Regions from separate parts of the uncultured Spongiibacter sp. genome, predicted to be linked through region 1. Evidence: predicted binding sites of a transcription regulator. Region 1 holds the regulator's gene; the other holds the start of a gene.
What was found. Region 1 encodes PhoB, which activates phosphate uptake and scavenging genes when phosphate is short. Its sites were predicted from a motif close to TGTCATAAANNTGTAACA; they were not measured.
Positions count from the first base shown of each region.

Region 2: a site for PhoB is predicted at 2,876-2,893, ahead of gspC (type II secretion system protein GspC). Genes of this name have one in related genera too.

Region 1 is NZ_CAXGPO010000019.1:346-8,133, forward strand. It holds gene ABNS66_RS09970 (YgiQ family radical SAM protein) at 1-1,889, opposite strand, end outside; gene ABNS66_RS09975 (NfeD family protein) at 2,057-2,533, shown strand; gene ABNS66_RS09980 (SPFH domain-containing protein) at 2,579-3,427, shown strand; gene purU (formyltetrahydrofolate deformylase) at 3,457-4,311, shown strand; gene phoB (phosphate regulon transcriptional regulator PhoB) at 4,417-5,124, shown strand; gene phoR (phosphate regulon sensor histidine kinase PhoR) at 5,134-6,429, shown strand; gene ABNS66_RS10000 (phosphate ABC transporter substrate-binding protein PstS family protein) at 6,510-7,478, shown strand; gene ABNS66_RS10005 (ABC transporter permease subunit) at 7,673-7,788, shown strand, end outside.
Region 2 is NZ_CAXGPO010000021.1:14,054-21,841, reverse strand. It holds gene gspD (type II secretion system secretin GspD) at 1-1,947, opposite strand, end outside; gene gspC (type II secretion system protein GspC) at 1,944-2,822, opposite strand; gene ABNS66_RS10500 (DUF3012 domain-containing protein) at 3,006-3,173, opposite strand; gene ABNS66_RS10495 (rubredoxin) at 3,334-3,507, opposite strand; gene ABNS66_RS10490 (hypothetical protein) at 3,645-4,505, opposite strand; gene ABNS66_RS10485 (tRNA-dihydrouridine synthase) at 4,543-5,499, shown strand; gene ABNS66_RS10480 (DUF2505 domain-containing protein) at 5,507-5,980, opposite strand; gene ABNS66_RS10475 (YeeE/YedE family protein) at 6,058-6,468, opposite strand; gene ABNS66_RS10470 (YeeE/YedE thiosulfate transporter family protein) at 6,465-6,905, opposite strand; gene ABNS66_RS10465 (DUF3336 domain-containing protein) at 7,004-7,788, opposite strand, start outside.

The sequences.
Region 1 (7,788 bases):
TTTTCACTGCGACGGCTTACCTTGCGTAACGGGTTTTTTCCCGAGTAATACATTGCCGTCGCATTGGCCATTGGAGAGGGGTAGAAGGCCTGCACCTGGTCGGCGCGAAAGCCGTTGCTCTTCAGCCACAGTGCCAGGTTCATCATATCTTCATCGCGGGTGCCTGGGTGCGCCGCAATAAAGTAGGGAATGAGGTACTGTTCTTTACCCGCTTGCTTGGAGTATTTGTCGAACATGGCTTTGAAGCGGTCGTAGCTGCCCATGCCCGGTTTCATCATTTTGCTCAGTGGTGAGTCTTCTGAGTGCTCGGGTGCGATTTTTAAATAGCCGCCAACGTGGTGGGAGACCAGTTCCTTGACGTACTCGGGTGTTTCCACGGCCAAGTCATAGCGCAGGCCGGAGGCGATAAGGACTTTTTTAACACCTTTCAGATTGCGAACTTCACGGTACAGTTCGATAAGCGGTGTTTGGTCAGTGTTTAAGTTTTTGCAAATCCCGGGGTAGACGCAGGATAGGCGACGACAGCTTTTTTCAATCGCTTCGCTTTTGCAGGTCAGTTGCCACATATTGGCGGTGGGGCCGCCGAGGTCCGACACAACACCGGTGAAGCCCGGCGTTTTGTCGCGTATTTTTTCCACTTCTCTGACAATCGAGTCTTTTGAGCGGCTCTGAATAATCCGTCCTTCGTGTTCGGTGATAGAACAGAAGCTGCAGCCGCCAAAACAGCCGCGCATGATATTCACCGAGTTGCGAATCATTTCATACGCGGGAATCCGCGCCTCGCCGTACTTGGGGTGAGGGCGGCGCTGGTAGGGCAACTCAAAGACCCAGTCGAGCTCTTCTGTTGTGAGTGGAATGGGTGGCGGGTTGAGCCAAATTTCCTTGTCGCCATGGCGCTGAACCAGCGCGCGTGCGTTGCCTGGATTGGTTTCCAGGTGAAGCACCCTCGCTGCATGGGCGTAACTGACGGGGTCTTTTTTTACCGTTTCGTAAGCGGGTAGGCGAATAACTGTTCGCTCTGCCGGTGCGTCGCTTTTACGGGCCTGCCTGGGGTCGATAATAGTGATGGTCTGCGCAGCGTCTGGCTCGCTTGCTGCCTTTGCCTGTTCGGTTTTGCAACTGGGGTCAGCGCTGGTGTCCACATAGGGGCTGGTGATCGGATCCACCTTGCCGGGTCGGTCAATATCGCTGGAGTCCACAACCGTCCAGCCGTCAGGCACTGCGTCGCGAATAAATGCGGTGCCGCGAAGGTCGCGAATTTGCTCCACCGGCTCGCCGCGAGACAGCCGGTGAGCGAGGTCGACAATGGCGCGTTCGGCATTGCCATACAGCAGAATATCCGCCCGTGAGTCCATGAGAATTGAGCGCCGGACTTTGTCGCTCCAGTAATCGTAGTGCGCGATACGTCGCAGGCTTGCTTCGATGGAGCCGATAACAATGGGGCAGTCTTTATAGGCTTCGCGGCAGCGCTGGGCATAGACGATAACCGCGCGATCGGGGCGCTTGCCACCGACGTTATCCGGTGAGTAGGCATCGTCGTGACGCAGTCGGCGGTCTGCTGTGTAGCGATTAATCATCGAGTCCATGTTTCCGGCGGCGACGCCGAAAAACAGGTTAGGTTTGCCCAGCGCGGTGAAGGGCTCTGCTGACTGCCAGTCCGGCTGGGAAATAATGCCAACGCGAAAGCCCTGCGCTTCCAATACGCGCCCAATAACGGCCATGCCAAAGCTAGGGTGATCCACATAGGCATCGCCGGTGACAATAATGATGTCGCAGCTGTCCCAACCCAAGGCGTCCATTTCCTCGCGGCTGGTTGGCAAGTATGGTGCGGTGCCGAAGCACTCCGCCCAGTAGGGGTGGTGGCTAAAAATGGCCGGTGGTAAAGACATGGCGTAGCTACTCTCGAATGATCGGCTATTGTACCGGAAATCCCTGCTGTTTGCTGTGGGGGTGCAGCCCCAATCAAGTGTGAATTAGCAGCTTTGGCGCTTGCTATTAAGTGAGATCGTGGCTAAATAATGCCTCTCACTTATCGCGTGGCAGCAGGAGCGCACAAATGGATTGGCTGAATAACTCGATAGAGTACTGGCACTGGATGGTTTTGGGGCTTTTACTGGTTGCCAGCGAGGTCTTTGTTCCCAGCTTTGTCATGCTCTGGTTCGGTGCCAGCGCCATTGCGGTGGGGCTGATCACCGCCGTTGTGGATTTGCCCTTTAGTGTTCAAGTGTTGATCTGGGCGGGGCTGTCGGCGGTCGACTTGTTCCTCTGGTTTAAATTTGTGCATCCGCGTATGAAAGATAAAAGTTTATCGGGCATGTCGCGCGAGCAGGTTGTGGGTCAGGAGGGTATGGTTACGCGCGTTGGGGACCACCGCGAGGGGCAAGTGCGCTTCAGTATACCGGTGCTGGGTAATGACGAATGGAGTTATATTTGTCGCGAGCCCTTGATCGTTGGAGACCGGGTCGTTGTTGAAGATATCTCTGGTAATTCATTGATAGTACGCCGCCAGCGCGGCGCCAAAGCTGCCGAATAATACCGTTGCTGGCAGGCTCATTTTACGAGGTTTTAGGGGAAGAATATGGATGGTTTAGCGATTACAGGGGCGTTGTTTGTATTGGTTGTGGTCACGCTGTCGATGGGGGTGAAGACCGTTCCCCAAGGTTACAAACACATTGTGCAACGCCTGGGTAAATATCACCGCACCTTGAACCCCGGTTTGAATTTTATTATTCCCTATGTTGATCAAGTGGCCTATCGCCTAACAACCAAGGATATTGTGTTGGATATCCCCTCCCAGGAGGTCATCACTGAAGACAATGCGGTGATTATTGCCAACGCGGTGGCCTATATAAATATCGTTTCTCCTGAGAAGGCTGTCTACGGTGTTGAGAATTACACTATTGCCATCCAAAACCTAGTACAGACTGCGCTGCGTTCAATTGTAGGCGAAATGTCGTTGGATTCGGCCCTGTCGTCGCGGGAGCAAATCAAGGCCAAGCTCAAAGCGGGGATTTCAGACGATATTTCCGACTGGGGGATCACACTTAAAACGGTGGAAATCCAAGACATTAATCCATCTCCCACCATGCAAAGTGCCATGGAAGAACAGGCCGCGGCAGAGCGTCAACGTCGCGCGGCGGTGACCAAGGCCGAAGGTGAGAAGCAGGCTGCGATCCTCGAAGCTGAGGGGCGTCTGGAAGCATCGCGTCGCGACGCCCAGGCGGAAGTGGTGTTGGCTAAGGCCAGCGGTGCAGCGATTGAGTTGGTTTCGGAGGCCGTTAAAGGTGATGAATTGCCCGTGCTGTATCTGCTGGGTGAAAAATACGCTGACTCGCTGCGTCAGTTGTCAGCGTCCGACAATGCCAAGACCGTTGTGCTTCCCGCAGACCTGCCTCAGGCAGTGCGGGCAATACTGAACAAGGGTTAAGATTTTTTTGCAAGGATGTTGTTGTAAAGATGGAACATACCTACCGTTTGATCACCAGTTGTCCAGACCGCGTTGGCATTGTCGCCAAAGTGAGTCAATTTGTCGCCGACCAGGGGGGCTGGCTAACCGAAGCCAATCATCACGCGGATGCTGACAGCAATTGGTTTTTCATGCGCAATGAGATTAAAGCCGATTCACTGAGTATCGGTGCCGAGGCAGTGCGCGAGGCATTTACGCCCTTGGCGCAGGCCTATGACATGGAGTGGGAGCTGGTCGACTCAGCGCGGCGGCGCAAGGTGGTGATTCTGGCAAGCCATGCCTCACACTGTATTGCAGATTTATTGCACCGCTGGCATAGCGACGAGCTGTACTGTGATATTCCCTGTGTGATCTCAAATCACGAGAACTTGCGCAGCATGGTCGAGTGGCATGGAATTCCGTTTGAGTATGTGCCGGTCGACCCTCAAAACAAGGCGCCGGCCCACGCTCGTATTCAGGAGCTAACCGAAAGTTATGCCGCTGATTGTGTCGTGCTGGCGCGCTATATGCAGATTATTCCCCCGGAGTTTTGCCGTGCTTACAGCGGCAGAATGATCAATATTCACCACAGCTTTTTGCCTTCTTTCATTGGCGCGAACCCCTACCAGAAGGCCTATGATCGCGGCGTAAAATTGATCGGTGCCACTAGCCACTACGTCACTGAGCAGCTGGATGAAGGCCCGATTATCGAGCAGGACGTCATTCGGGTGTCGCATCGCCATAGTAAGGATGATCTGGTGCGTTTGGGTAAGGATGTTGAAAAGAGCGTTCTGGCACGCGCGCTTCGCAACCACCTTGAGGACAGGGTGTTAGTGCACGGTAATAAAACTGTCGTTTTCGACTAAGATTGGGGGCAACGGCTGGCGCCTTGATCGAGTCGTTGTCATATAATTGTCATTAAAGGCCGTTTTAATGCAGGCTCAAGCATCCACAGGCTACAAGGGAAGAGCATGAGCACAAAGACCATCCTCATCGTCGATGACGAAGCCGCCATTCGCGAGATGATCCGCGTAGGGCTAGAGCTTGCCGGTTACGACTGCATCGAAGCGAGCAACGCGCAGGAAGCGCACGGAATTATTGTTGATCAGCGCCCGGATCTGGTACTGCTGGACTGGATGATGCCAGTCACCAGTGGTATTGAGCTGCTGCGCCGCTTGCGCCGGGAAGATTTAACCCGGGATATGCTGGTGATCATGCTCACCGCTAAAGACGATGAAGACAACCGTGTTCAGGGCCTGGATGTCGGTGCCGACGACTATATTACGAAGCCGTTTTCTTCCCGAGAGCTAATGGCGCGCATCAAGGCAGTGTTGCGCCGCGGCAGCTCGCCTGAGCAGGAAGAGACCATTGAGGTGGATGGCCTCAAACTCGACCCCGCCAGTCACCGCGTGTTTGCCAATGGTGAGCCTTTGGATATGGGGCCCACCGAGTTTAAATTACTGAAGTTTTTCATGACCCACCAAGAGCGTGCCTATAGCCGTGGTCAACTGCTTGACCAGGTATGGGGCACCAATGTCTATGTTGAAGAGCGCACGGTAGATGTTCATATTCGCCGGCTTCGCAAAGCGCTGCTGACCGGCGAGCGAGACTTCGGGCAGCTGATTCAAACCGTTCGCGGTACTGGCTACCGTTTTTCCGCAACGGGGGTGAGCGCCTAGCGCTGCTCTATGCGGTATTACGGCTGGAAGACGGAGCTTGTTCGCGTAGTGCTGCCATTGGCAGCGGCGGCAGTGTTTGCAACAGCGTTCGACCTTGGAGTGTGGCCCGTTTTTATCGTTGCAGCGGTGATATGCACCTGGCTGCTATGGCAACTTCAACGACTGAGCGACTGGTTATATAGAGGCTTGGGTACCGAGCCGCCAGAGGCAATTGGCATGTGGGGTCAAATTTTCGACACGATTTACGATATGCAGAAGCATGCTTCGGGAGATCGTGATCAGTTACAAGCAATTATTGATTACTTACATTCATCGTTTGCATCGATGTCAGATGCTGTGGTGATGCTGGATCGTCACGGCAACATCGAATGGTGCAACGATGCGGCGATGGATCTACTGGGGCTGCGCAGGGATGAAGATGTCGGCTTGCAGCTGCTGAATTTAGTGCGCAACCCGAATTTTGTTGCCTACTACGAAGCAGAAAAATACGCCATGCCCTTTGAAATGGCGTCGCCGGTAAACAGCGAGATACAGCTCAGTTTAAGCATCAGCTTTTTCGCAGAGGGTAACCGTTTACTGTTTGCTCGCGATGTCACGCGAACCCACCGTCTCGAAAAAATGCGCAAAGATTTTGTCGCGAATGTGTCGCACGAGTTGCGCACGCCACTGACGGTGATCAATGGTTACCTGGAGACGTTTTCTGAGCACGGTGGCGACAACCCGCGCTGGGATCGCGCCATCGATCAAATGCTGCGGCAGTCTCGTCGCATGCATCACCTCATTCAAGATTTAATGCTCTTGTCGCGACTGGAATCCGTCCCTCAAGCCAGCGAGCATGAAGTAATACGCATCCGCCCGCTGATGGAAATGGTGCGCGAAGAAGCCCTGGCGGCCGCCAAGGGCAACCGCCAGATTGACATCGAATGTGACGATGCCATTGCCCTGAAAGGGCAGGCGACGGAAATACGCAGCGCGCTGTCTAACCTGGCGGTAAACGCCGCGCGCTACACCGCCGAGGATGACCGAATTGTGCTGCGTTGGTACCAGGATGACAGCCACGGTGTTTTGGAAGTGCAGGACAGCGGGATTGGTATCGAGCCGCAATACATTCCCCGTCTAACCGAGCGTTTCTACCGGGTTGATCAAAGTCGCTCCCTCGATACCGGCGGTACAGGCTTGGGTTTGGCGATCGTGAAACATGTTTTGTTGCGCCACCGGGCCGAGATGAAAATCTCCAGCCAGCCGGGGCATGGCAGTACGTTCAGTTGTTTATTTCCACGTTCATTAATCACTCGGGTAAACTGATTTCTCATTGTAATAAATCCGTCATCTAGCGCCGCTAAAATGACAGCCGTGTTACCAATTTTATTGATCGGGAGATACCTGTGAAACTGAAGCAATGTCTGATGGCGGCCGCATTTGGCCTTTCCTCTATGTGGGTGGCGGCAGCCACTGAAGTTGATCCGGCGCTGCCTGTGTACGAAAAAGCGGCGGGTGTATCGGGCACTTTTTCCAGCGTTGGCTCAGATACCCTGGCAAACCTGATGACGCTTTGGAGCGAAGACTTCAAACGCGCTTACCCAAACGTTAACGTCCAGATTCAAGCAGCCGGTTCCTCTACTGCGCCCCCGGCGTTGACAGAAGGCACTTCAAACATGGGGCCAATGAGCCGCAAGATGAAGGACAAAGAGATCGAAGCCTTCGAAGCGAAATATGGCTACAAACCCGTTGCGGTTCCGGTGGCTATTGACGCCCTGGCGGTGTTTGTCCACAAGGACAACCCCATTGAGGGGATGACCATCGCCGAAGTCGATGCGGTTTTCTCAAGCACTCGCAAGTGTGGCCACCCGGAAAATATCCAGCGCTGGGGTCAGCTCGGCATGGATGGGTCGTGGTCGGCGCGCGATATTCAAATGTTCGGTCGCAACTCGGTATCGGGCACCTACGGCTACTTTAAAGGCAAGGCACTGTGTAAAGGCGACTTTAAAAATGGTGTAAACGAGCAGCCAGGCTCGGCATCAGTGGTTCAGTCTGTGTCTACCTCTATTAACGGCATCGGTTATTCTGGCATCGGCTACCAGACCTCAAGCGTTCGCGCTATTCCGCTGTCCAAGAATGAGAAGGGCAGTTTTGTTGACGCCACGCCGGAAAATGCGATCAATGGTAGCTACCCGCTGTCACGCTTCCTCTACGTTTACATGAATAAAGCACCCAATAAGCCGTTTACGCCGCTAGAGCGCGAATTCGTTAAGCTGGTGCTGTCAAAGCAGGGTCAGGAAATCGTTGCCAAAGATGGCTACATCCCGCTGCCAGCAAGCGTTGTAGAGAAAATTCGCAAAAAGCTAGAGCTGTAAAAATGCCGACATGATGTCGCTGTAAAATGTGCTGCAAACGTGAGTTTGTGGCACATTTTTTATCTGTAACAAAACTGAAACATTATCGTCATAAAATCCCCGCCAGTTCCTCAAAGAGCCCGAGACTTATGAAGCAATCAGAGGTGCGCGCAACTGCATCGGCCCAACGCAGATGGCGCCAAGTCAAAGATGGCATGACCACAGCAACTATCACCGGCGGTGGTGTTGGGGTATTGCTGTCCATTCTGCTGATCTTTTTCTATCTGCTGTATGAAATTCTGCCGCTGTTTAATTCGGCTGGCATCGAGTC
Region 2 (7,788 bases), on a different contig from region 1:
GGGCAGCAAATCTACCGGCGAGGGCTCCAGGCCGGACCATTCTGGCAATACCGATAGCTCTGTGAATGGGAACAAGGAAATACCGGATGCGGCTTTAGCCAACTGCTCGGTGCGAATAAAGTTGTACTTTCTGCCACTGAGTTCAGAGAGTGTTGCCTGGTCACGGACGATAGTTGGCCGGATAAACACCATCAAATTGCGCTTAGACATGCTGGTGTTGTCCGCGCGAAACAATCTGCCCAACAGGGGGATATCGCCCAACAAAGGCACCTTCGCGGTCTGCTCATTGACCTGATCATCAATAAGGCCGCCCAGCACGATTGTTGCACCGTCGTTCACCAGTACTGTCGTTTTAATGGTGCGCTTATTGGTAATAACATCGGCGGCATTGGTTGCCGGGCTGAGCGAGGACACCTCCTGCTCAATCGTCATTTGCACAGCATCGCCATCGTTAATCTGCGGCGTCATCAGGAGCTTGGTCCCCACTTCTTGCCGCTCGATGGTCTGGAAAGGGTTGGTATTTGTGGAACTGGCGGTTGAACCAGTGATCACCGGAATTTCCTGCCCCACCAGAATGGATGCCTCTTCATTGTCCAAGGTGAGCAGGCTCGGTGTAGAGAGAATATTTGACTCTGAGTCACTCGCCAACGCCGAGACCAGGGTAGCGAAGCTAAAGCCATCCGACAGTTTCCCAAGACCGATGGCAGCGCCCTTGACCGTCGATGCCGCTGCCGCCGCAGCATCGCTGCCAGCCAACAGGCTAATAATTCCCGGTGTGCCGCTAGTACCCGATGCACCGCCGCCGAAATTAATACCACCTGCGGGTGTGCTGCCCTCTTGAGACCCTCTGAACAACCACTGCACCCCTAACTCTTTGGCCTTGCTGTCAGTCACTTCAATAATGATGGCTTCGACCAGCACCTGTGCACGACGGATATCCAGGTCGCGAATGATTTTTTCCAAGTCAGAGATAATATGTGGGCTACCCGACATGACGATGGAGTTCGTCTGCTCGTGGGCTTCAATGTTAATTGACGAAGATACGCCCGGCGCCGCATTTCGGCCCGCGCTTTGCTCATCTTTAACAATGGTGTCGCTTATGCTTTTTAAGACCTTCGCCAATTCTTCTGCTTTGGCGTACTTCAAATACCTAACGCGAATATTCGACTGGCTAGACACCTCGCTATCGAGGTCAGCAACTAGCCTTCGCAGATAACTACGCGCCTCGTCGTCACCAAATAGAATGAGCGTATTCGTCCGAGGGTCTGCCGCGACAACAGGCTTGGATGATCCCCGTTTGCGCGTTTGTTGCGACAACACTTTGTTTAAAACGCGCTCCACCTCTTCCGCCGACGAATTACGCAACACCACGGTCTCCATCAACTGGGAGTCGACAGAGTTAACGGCTGAGATGATCGACATCAAACGGCGAACATTGGATTCGCGATCGGTAATCAAGATGATATTGGCATCGGAGTAACTGGTGATTACCCCGACTTTATTATCGACGAGGGGCCGCAATGACTTAACTAGCTCGTCGGAATCCGCATTTTGCAGCTGCGCGATGCGGGTAATGATGGACTCACTGCGCCCCACTGCTGCGGAGGACCGCTGAACCTCAATGCCTTCTATTTTCGCCGCCTGATTTGGAATAACTTTGAGCACACCGTCGCCGGCCTCGACCGCAGAGTAACCCTCTACCCCGAGCTGCAACAGGAAGATTTGATACAGCTCATCGGCGTCGAGTTTCCTGTGGCTCTGAACGCTGACCTTGCCCTTCACTCGGCTGTCTACAACAATGGTTTTGCCCGTCAATTTGGCAACCGTGTCGATAAATTCACCGATATCCACATTTTGCATGTCGAGTTCGAAGCGTTCGGCATAAGCGGCTTGCAGCGGCGCGGCCAGTACCACCAGCAGTGATAGGCTCAGGAGAAAAGTTTTCATATATCCAATCTTTTGCTCAAAATCGTATTGTTGCGCTGCACAAGCAGCTCGAAGGATTGCGTGGTTTCCATCAGCTTCATTAATTCGGTAGTCGGCAACTCCGACAACGACTGGCCATTCACCGATAAAACGACATCGCCTGGCTTCAAATCAAGCAGTTTAAAAAGGCGTGGATCGCGCCCCGGCTTCATCTCGTAGCCAATCAGCTGCTCGCCCTCCATTACCGGGCTAGCGGCAAAAAAGCGCGCCAAACGCAGCGGGCTATTTTGAATTGTCTGCCGCGGGTCGCCGATAAGATCGCGAATTTCAGCACGATTCAGGTCGATCACATCGCCGTTCGCCGCTGAGGGAGTGGCTGTTGCGCTAATCCCCTGGCTCACGCGGCGTTTTTGCAGTTCAATTTTTTCCTGCTTGCGGTTGTTCTCAATCACAATGTGGTCAGGCATTACCGCCAACAGTTTCACGGCCCCGGCGACTTCTATCTTTTCTCCGACACCGTAGGCTTTAGTTTTGCTGCCGTGGCGCAGAATCGCCACGCCACTGTCTTTGCTGCCGGCAACAACGCCAAGCACGGTAATTTTCAGACGGCTGCGCTTGATATCCTTCTGGATCGTCTGTTCATCCACCGCCGCCTTGGGTGGCTCGCCAAACAGCGGGACGGCTAGCAAAGACTGGACACTGTAGTCAGGGCCATTGCCTGTCGCAACATCAACCGTGGCAACGCTGGCTGGAGGCAACGTTGGCGTGCGCAAGATGCTGGCGACACTCCAAAATAGCTCGGTCAGCAACACAATCAACAACACTAAAAGCAAGGCGCTGATGGCGGAGCGCAACTGGGAGCTACGCAAAATTTTTACTACCGCCAATTTATCCACAGTTGTACATCATCCCTACCGTTGTAGCTAAGCGACGCATAGTAGAGAAACAGTGTGACATTTTTCTTACCACGAACGACGCCTTTGCAAGGTTTTAGCCGGAGTCAGCCAGGCTTGCAATGCCCTTTTCATCAAACCGTCATCAAAACCGGGCAAAGCTACCCGGCCTGGACAGACTTATCACTATTTAAATACGCAGTGTTTGGTGTAGTCGCTTGCTTCGTTGACGCTCCAATCACCTTTGGGCTTTTCCTTCATCGCCGCGCACCATGCCTCGGAACCCACTTCGGGAGCACAAGCGGCCGCCAACAACAGTGAAGATAATAACAAGGCTTTTTTTATCATTTGCATAGTTACCTCTGGTCTTGGACAGTTGAACGACGCTTTTGCGCCAAATCCGGCCTAGTGTAACAGAGGCAATGTGCGAGGCGCACAGTGGAAGGTAATTTTTGAGGGGTGCTGCACTCTGCTGAAAATCAGCGGCAGAGTGCAGTGTCGGTGATGCAGGTGGCTAAGCCTCAACCATATCGAAGTCGAACTTACTGATACCACAATCGGGGCACTCCCAGTCCTCGGGGACATCGTCCCAGCGTGTGCCAGCGGGAATACCGTCATCGGGAATACCCTCTGCCTCATCATAAATGAAGCCACAGATAACACATTCCCATTTTTTATAGTCGCTCATCGTTCTCTCCGTACAGTGCTGCGGGGCAGCTGAGTCGCCGCTATTGTTTGGCTCAGTATACTACCCGAGAGGCCGACAAAATATTAAGGAAAGTCAATCATTTCGCAAGAAAATGCGCACTGAATTCTGCAAAGCAACTACTCGGCTGCGAGACGAATCATTGCCTGAACGGTCGCTGGCAAGGACACCAATACTATCTTAGTGCTCTGTTGCTTCTGCGCCAGGGTAATGGTGATCGCCTCCACCTCGTCGAGACGCTCATACAAATCGCTCAACGCCTCGCTATCACTCAGCGCAATGCCATTGACGGCGTGCAAGCGATCGCCGCTACGAAGCGGCAGCTGGGAAAAAAGGCGTTCATCTTTGCCCGGGTAAAGGTAGTACTCCCGCTCACCGGAGTCCGACTTCTTACGCTCTACTTTCACCGCCCCGCGCAGCGACAATGGCGAGGTATACAAGCGCTCAAGGTATTCAGCAACCAATGTGGTGACAGCATTGTTGCCACGCAGATCAATGGTCTCCACCCTCGCTGCTGGCTGGGGCCTGCCAGTCGCCAGCGGCTTATAGTGGAAGCCACTGCCGCCAATGGGCAACAACTGGTACGCCCCACAACTGTCCAGCAAGAGGCTCGCGTCCAGAATTTCTGCAACGCGCAGACAGGGCACCGCCAAGGTATCACCCGACCGCACAAAGCGCTCCTGCCCGTCAACCGCAACCAGGGCCTGTTCGCCCCCCTGCGCTTGTTGCACGGCCAAACCCACGACGACTCTGCGGGTCTCGGGCTCCTCACCAAACCACTGCGCGTCGTCGGCGTTAAAGATTTCTGACTCTTCGGCCAGCGCCTCGGGATCCGGCGCTATCGAGTAGGCCTGAACCACAGCCAGCACTACGCCGGCTATAACGGTCAGTAGCAATATCGACAATATGCCGGAACGTTTAGTCACTGCCATGGTAAATTCCCCAAAGATGCCGGCAAGCTCGCTATAATGCGCCGACATTGATCACCTATTTTACGTTTCTCAGAGCATCCACGCCATGCAAATTCATCTTGCCCCGATGGAGGGGGTCGTCAACGCACGCATGCGCGCACTGCTGACCAGCGCAGGCGGCATCGACCGCTGTATTACCGAATTTGTTCGCGTCACCAACCAACTGCTGCCGCCAAGGGTGTTCCATCGCCTCTGCCCTGAACTGCAACACGACGGCAAAACCCCCAGTGGCGTTCCAGTGTACGTTCAACTGCTGGGCAGCGAGCCGTTACCGATGGCCGACAACGCCGCGCGCGCGGCGGAGCTGGGCGCACTGGGCGTCGATCTAAACTTCGGCTGTCCGGCTAAATGCGTCAATCGCCATCGAGGCGGTTCTGTGCTGCTGGACGAGCCCGAGCTGATCCATAACATCGTGGGTGAAATCCGAGCGGCTTTGCCCAAGCACTGTCCTTTGACCGTAAAAATCCGCCTGGGTTACCGCGACCGCAGCCGCTTTTTGGATGTCGTCGCCGCCATTGTGGACGGCGGTGCCCAGCAGCTTACAGTACACGCTCGCACGCGCGACGACGGTTACACGCCGCCCGCCCACTGGCATGAAATCGCCCCGGCAGGCGAGCGTTTCGCAATTCCCATTGTCGCAAACGGTGAAATATGGAGCCCTACAGATGCCGAAAAATGCCTAAAAGACAGTGGTTGCAACGATATTATGCTGGGCAGGGGAATTCTGTCGCGCCCAGACCTCGCCCTGTCGATTAAAGCCGCGCAGACCGGCGATGGCTACCAGGACAAAGACTGGCAGCAGGTATTTCCAATGGTGCGCGAGCTATTTCAGGACAGCCTGGTCAACTGTGCGCCGCGCCATGTTGGCGGGCCCGTGAAGCAGTGGCTGGGATATTTGCGCCGCCACTACCCAGAGGCCGCAGGGCTATTCGAAGAGATTAAACGCCTGCGCGCGCCGCAGGATCTGCAGGCTGCATTACTGGATCACCAGCAAGCAGCCTGAGAAGGCCTCAGCCAAGATCTGACTTGAGGTAGTTCAACTCATCCACCGCACCGCTATCGGTCTGGGACAAGACGAATTTCTCAACTTTACCGCCAACCAGGGGGATCTTTGCCTTGCAGCGATGGCTGACGCGGTATTCACAACCACTACCTTTTGGCTGAAGCGACATTTCTGCAGACAGCACCACTGGCTGGCCATCTACGGTAATCTGAATAGTACCGGACCATCCGTCACCATCGGCCTGCCACTCTTCGACAAATTTGAGCGTTTGCTTCGGGTTAAAAACCTTAGCCAGCACTGACGGCAGCTCCCTCGTCACTTCACGCGTCATATGCACGGTAAGCGTGTCACCGTGATCCTCAATTTCGCAATCGGCGCTGAGTTCACCCAGCGCTAAACTGCGTTCCACACGAAAATCAGGGTCTTGAAGCCGGTTCCATACCGTTTCCAGATCCTGCTCAAATTGCAAACTTACCGTCATGAGCACTCCCATCGCGCTAGGCGCTTATTTTTTTAAGAGCCTGCAGTTTACACTCAATCCGGCACTTTCCACAGGCGCTATCGCGACATAAACTGCCGCTGAAGGATCATGCCGGCAAGCATTGCCAGGGCAAACACAACAAAGTGACCAATACCGCTGAGTATCGCTACCAGTGCCGGAGCGGGACAAAGACCACTCAAGCCCCATCCCATGCCAAACAGCACGGCTCCGGCCACAAGCTTGCGGTCAATATCCTTGCGTTCGGGCAGGTGAAAACGCTCAGCAAATTTCGGTTTACCCGCTTTAAAAACGAAAAAATAGGCGGGTGTTGCAACAACAAGCGCTGCGCCCATAACAAAGGCTAAACTCGGATCCCACACCCCGAAGAGGTCGAGGAAATTCTGTACCTTGGCCGGATTGGCCATGCCAGAAATCGCAATACCGGCGCCAAACAAGGCCCCCGCCAACACTATGACAATATTCTTCACAGGCCTTCTCCCAGTACGTGGCGCATCACAAATACCGTAACAAAGCCGCTCAACATGAATAGGCACGTGGCGACAATCGAGCGCCAGGAAAAACGCGAGATGCCGCATACGCCGTGACCAGAGGTGCAGCCTGAGCCCATAGACGTACCGACACCAACGAGTACGCCTGCGGCAACCAGCACCGGCGTCGACACCAGGGGCTGAATATCGTCTAGTGCCCCACTTAGCGCCGCTGTTGCGCCCGCGCCAATGAATAACCCCAGCAGGAACAGCAGTCGCCAGTTACGCTCCTCACCGTGTTCCAAGGCCGCCCCGGCAACGATTCCGGATATCCCGGCAATACGGCCCACAGACCACATAAGCAAAACGGCTGACAAGCCAATTAAGGCGCCACCAAAAGCTGATATATAGGGGGTAAAGGTTGTAGCTTCGACCATACTACTCTCCGTTGTTAGGCAGGCCTGAGGAGAGCAAATAGTACGAGCAGCCCCGCTGCGGTTCAAGCTCAAGCGGGGCTTAGCGGGAGATTAATTACTTAGGCGCGACGGCTTCGCGGCATCTCTGCGCCGAGGTGGTGTTGATGATTCTTACCCAGTCGCACCATCTCTTCATCTTCATAGCGTTCCAAAATATCTGCCAACTTCCGGCTGATCTTGGTACTGGTACGAATCATTTCAATTTTCGGCCAGGTCGCTCGCTCCCCTTCTTTGATAAAGAAGCGCAATTGATCCTCTGTCAGCTCATTGAGAAGCTTGCGCGGATCAAAAAAGCGGTAGCGCGGGATAATATTAATGTCCCCTGTGTACTCTTGACTGATGACCGCATTGGCCATATTCGCCAGCCGTCGCACCTTTGGTGAGGACTTAAAGTATTTTTGAATCAGGCCGTTGCTAACCTTGTACCACTCTTTAAGGCTACGCATTGTGAAGTGCCGCAGTGACTTAACGACACCCGCCTGATCCGACTTCGCATCGTGCAACATCCACAACACAATGGGATTGGTCTGGCTGACAATAAAGTGGTTCACGCCGTACAGGCGGGATAAACGCTTAGCAGGCAAATCGTCACTGAAGGAACCATCGATCCAACGGCGCGTCGCCAAATAGGGCTGGGGATGTCCGTGGACGTTTTTCGCCTCCAACATCACTGGCGGGAATACGCCGGGTACTGCACACGATGCGAGAACCGCTTTGCGAATATAGACGTTGGGCGAGGCAACCGCATTGAGTAGGCGAGAAGTCTGGTGAACATCAGACGGCGAGACCGAAATGTTAATGTGGCGACCGGTTTTTTCAAAGGCCTCCTGGAAGGTCATATCCG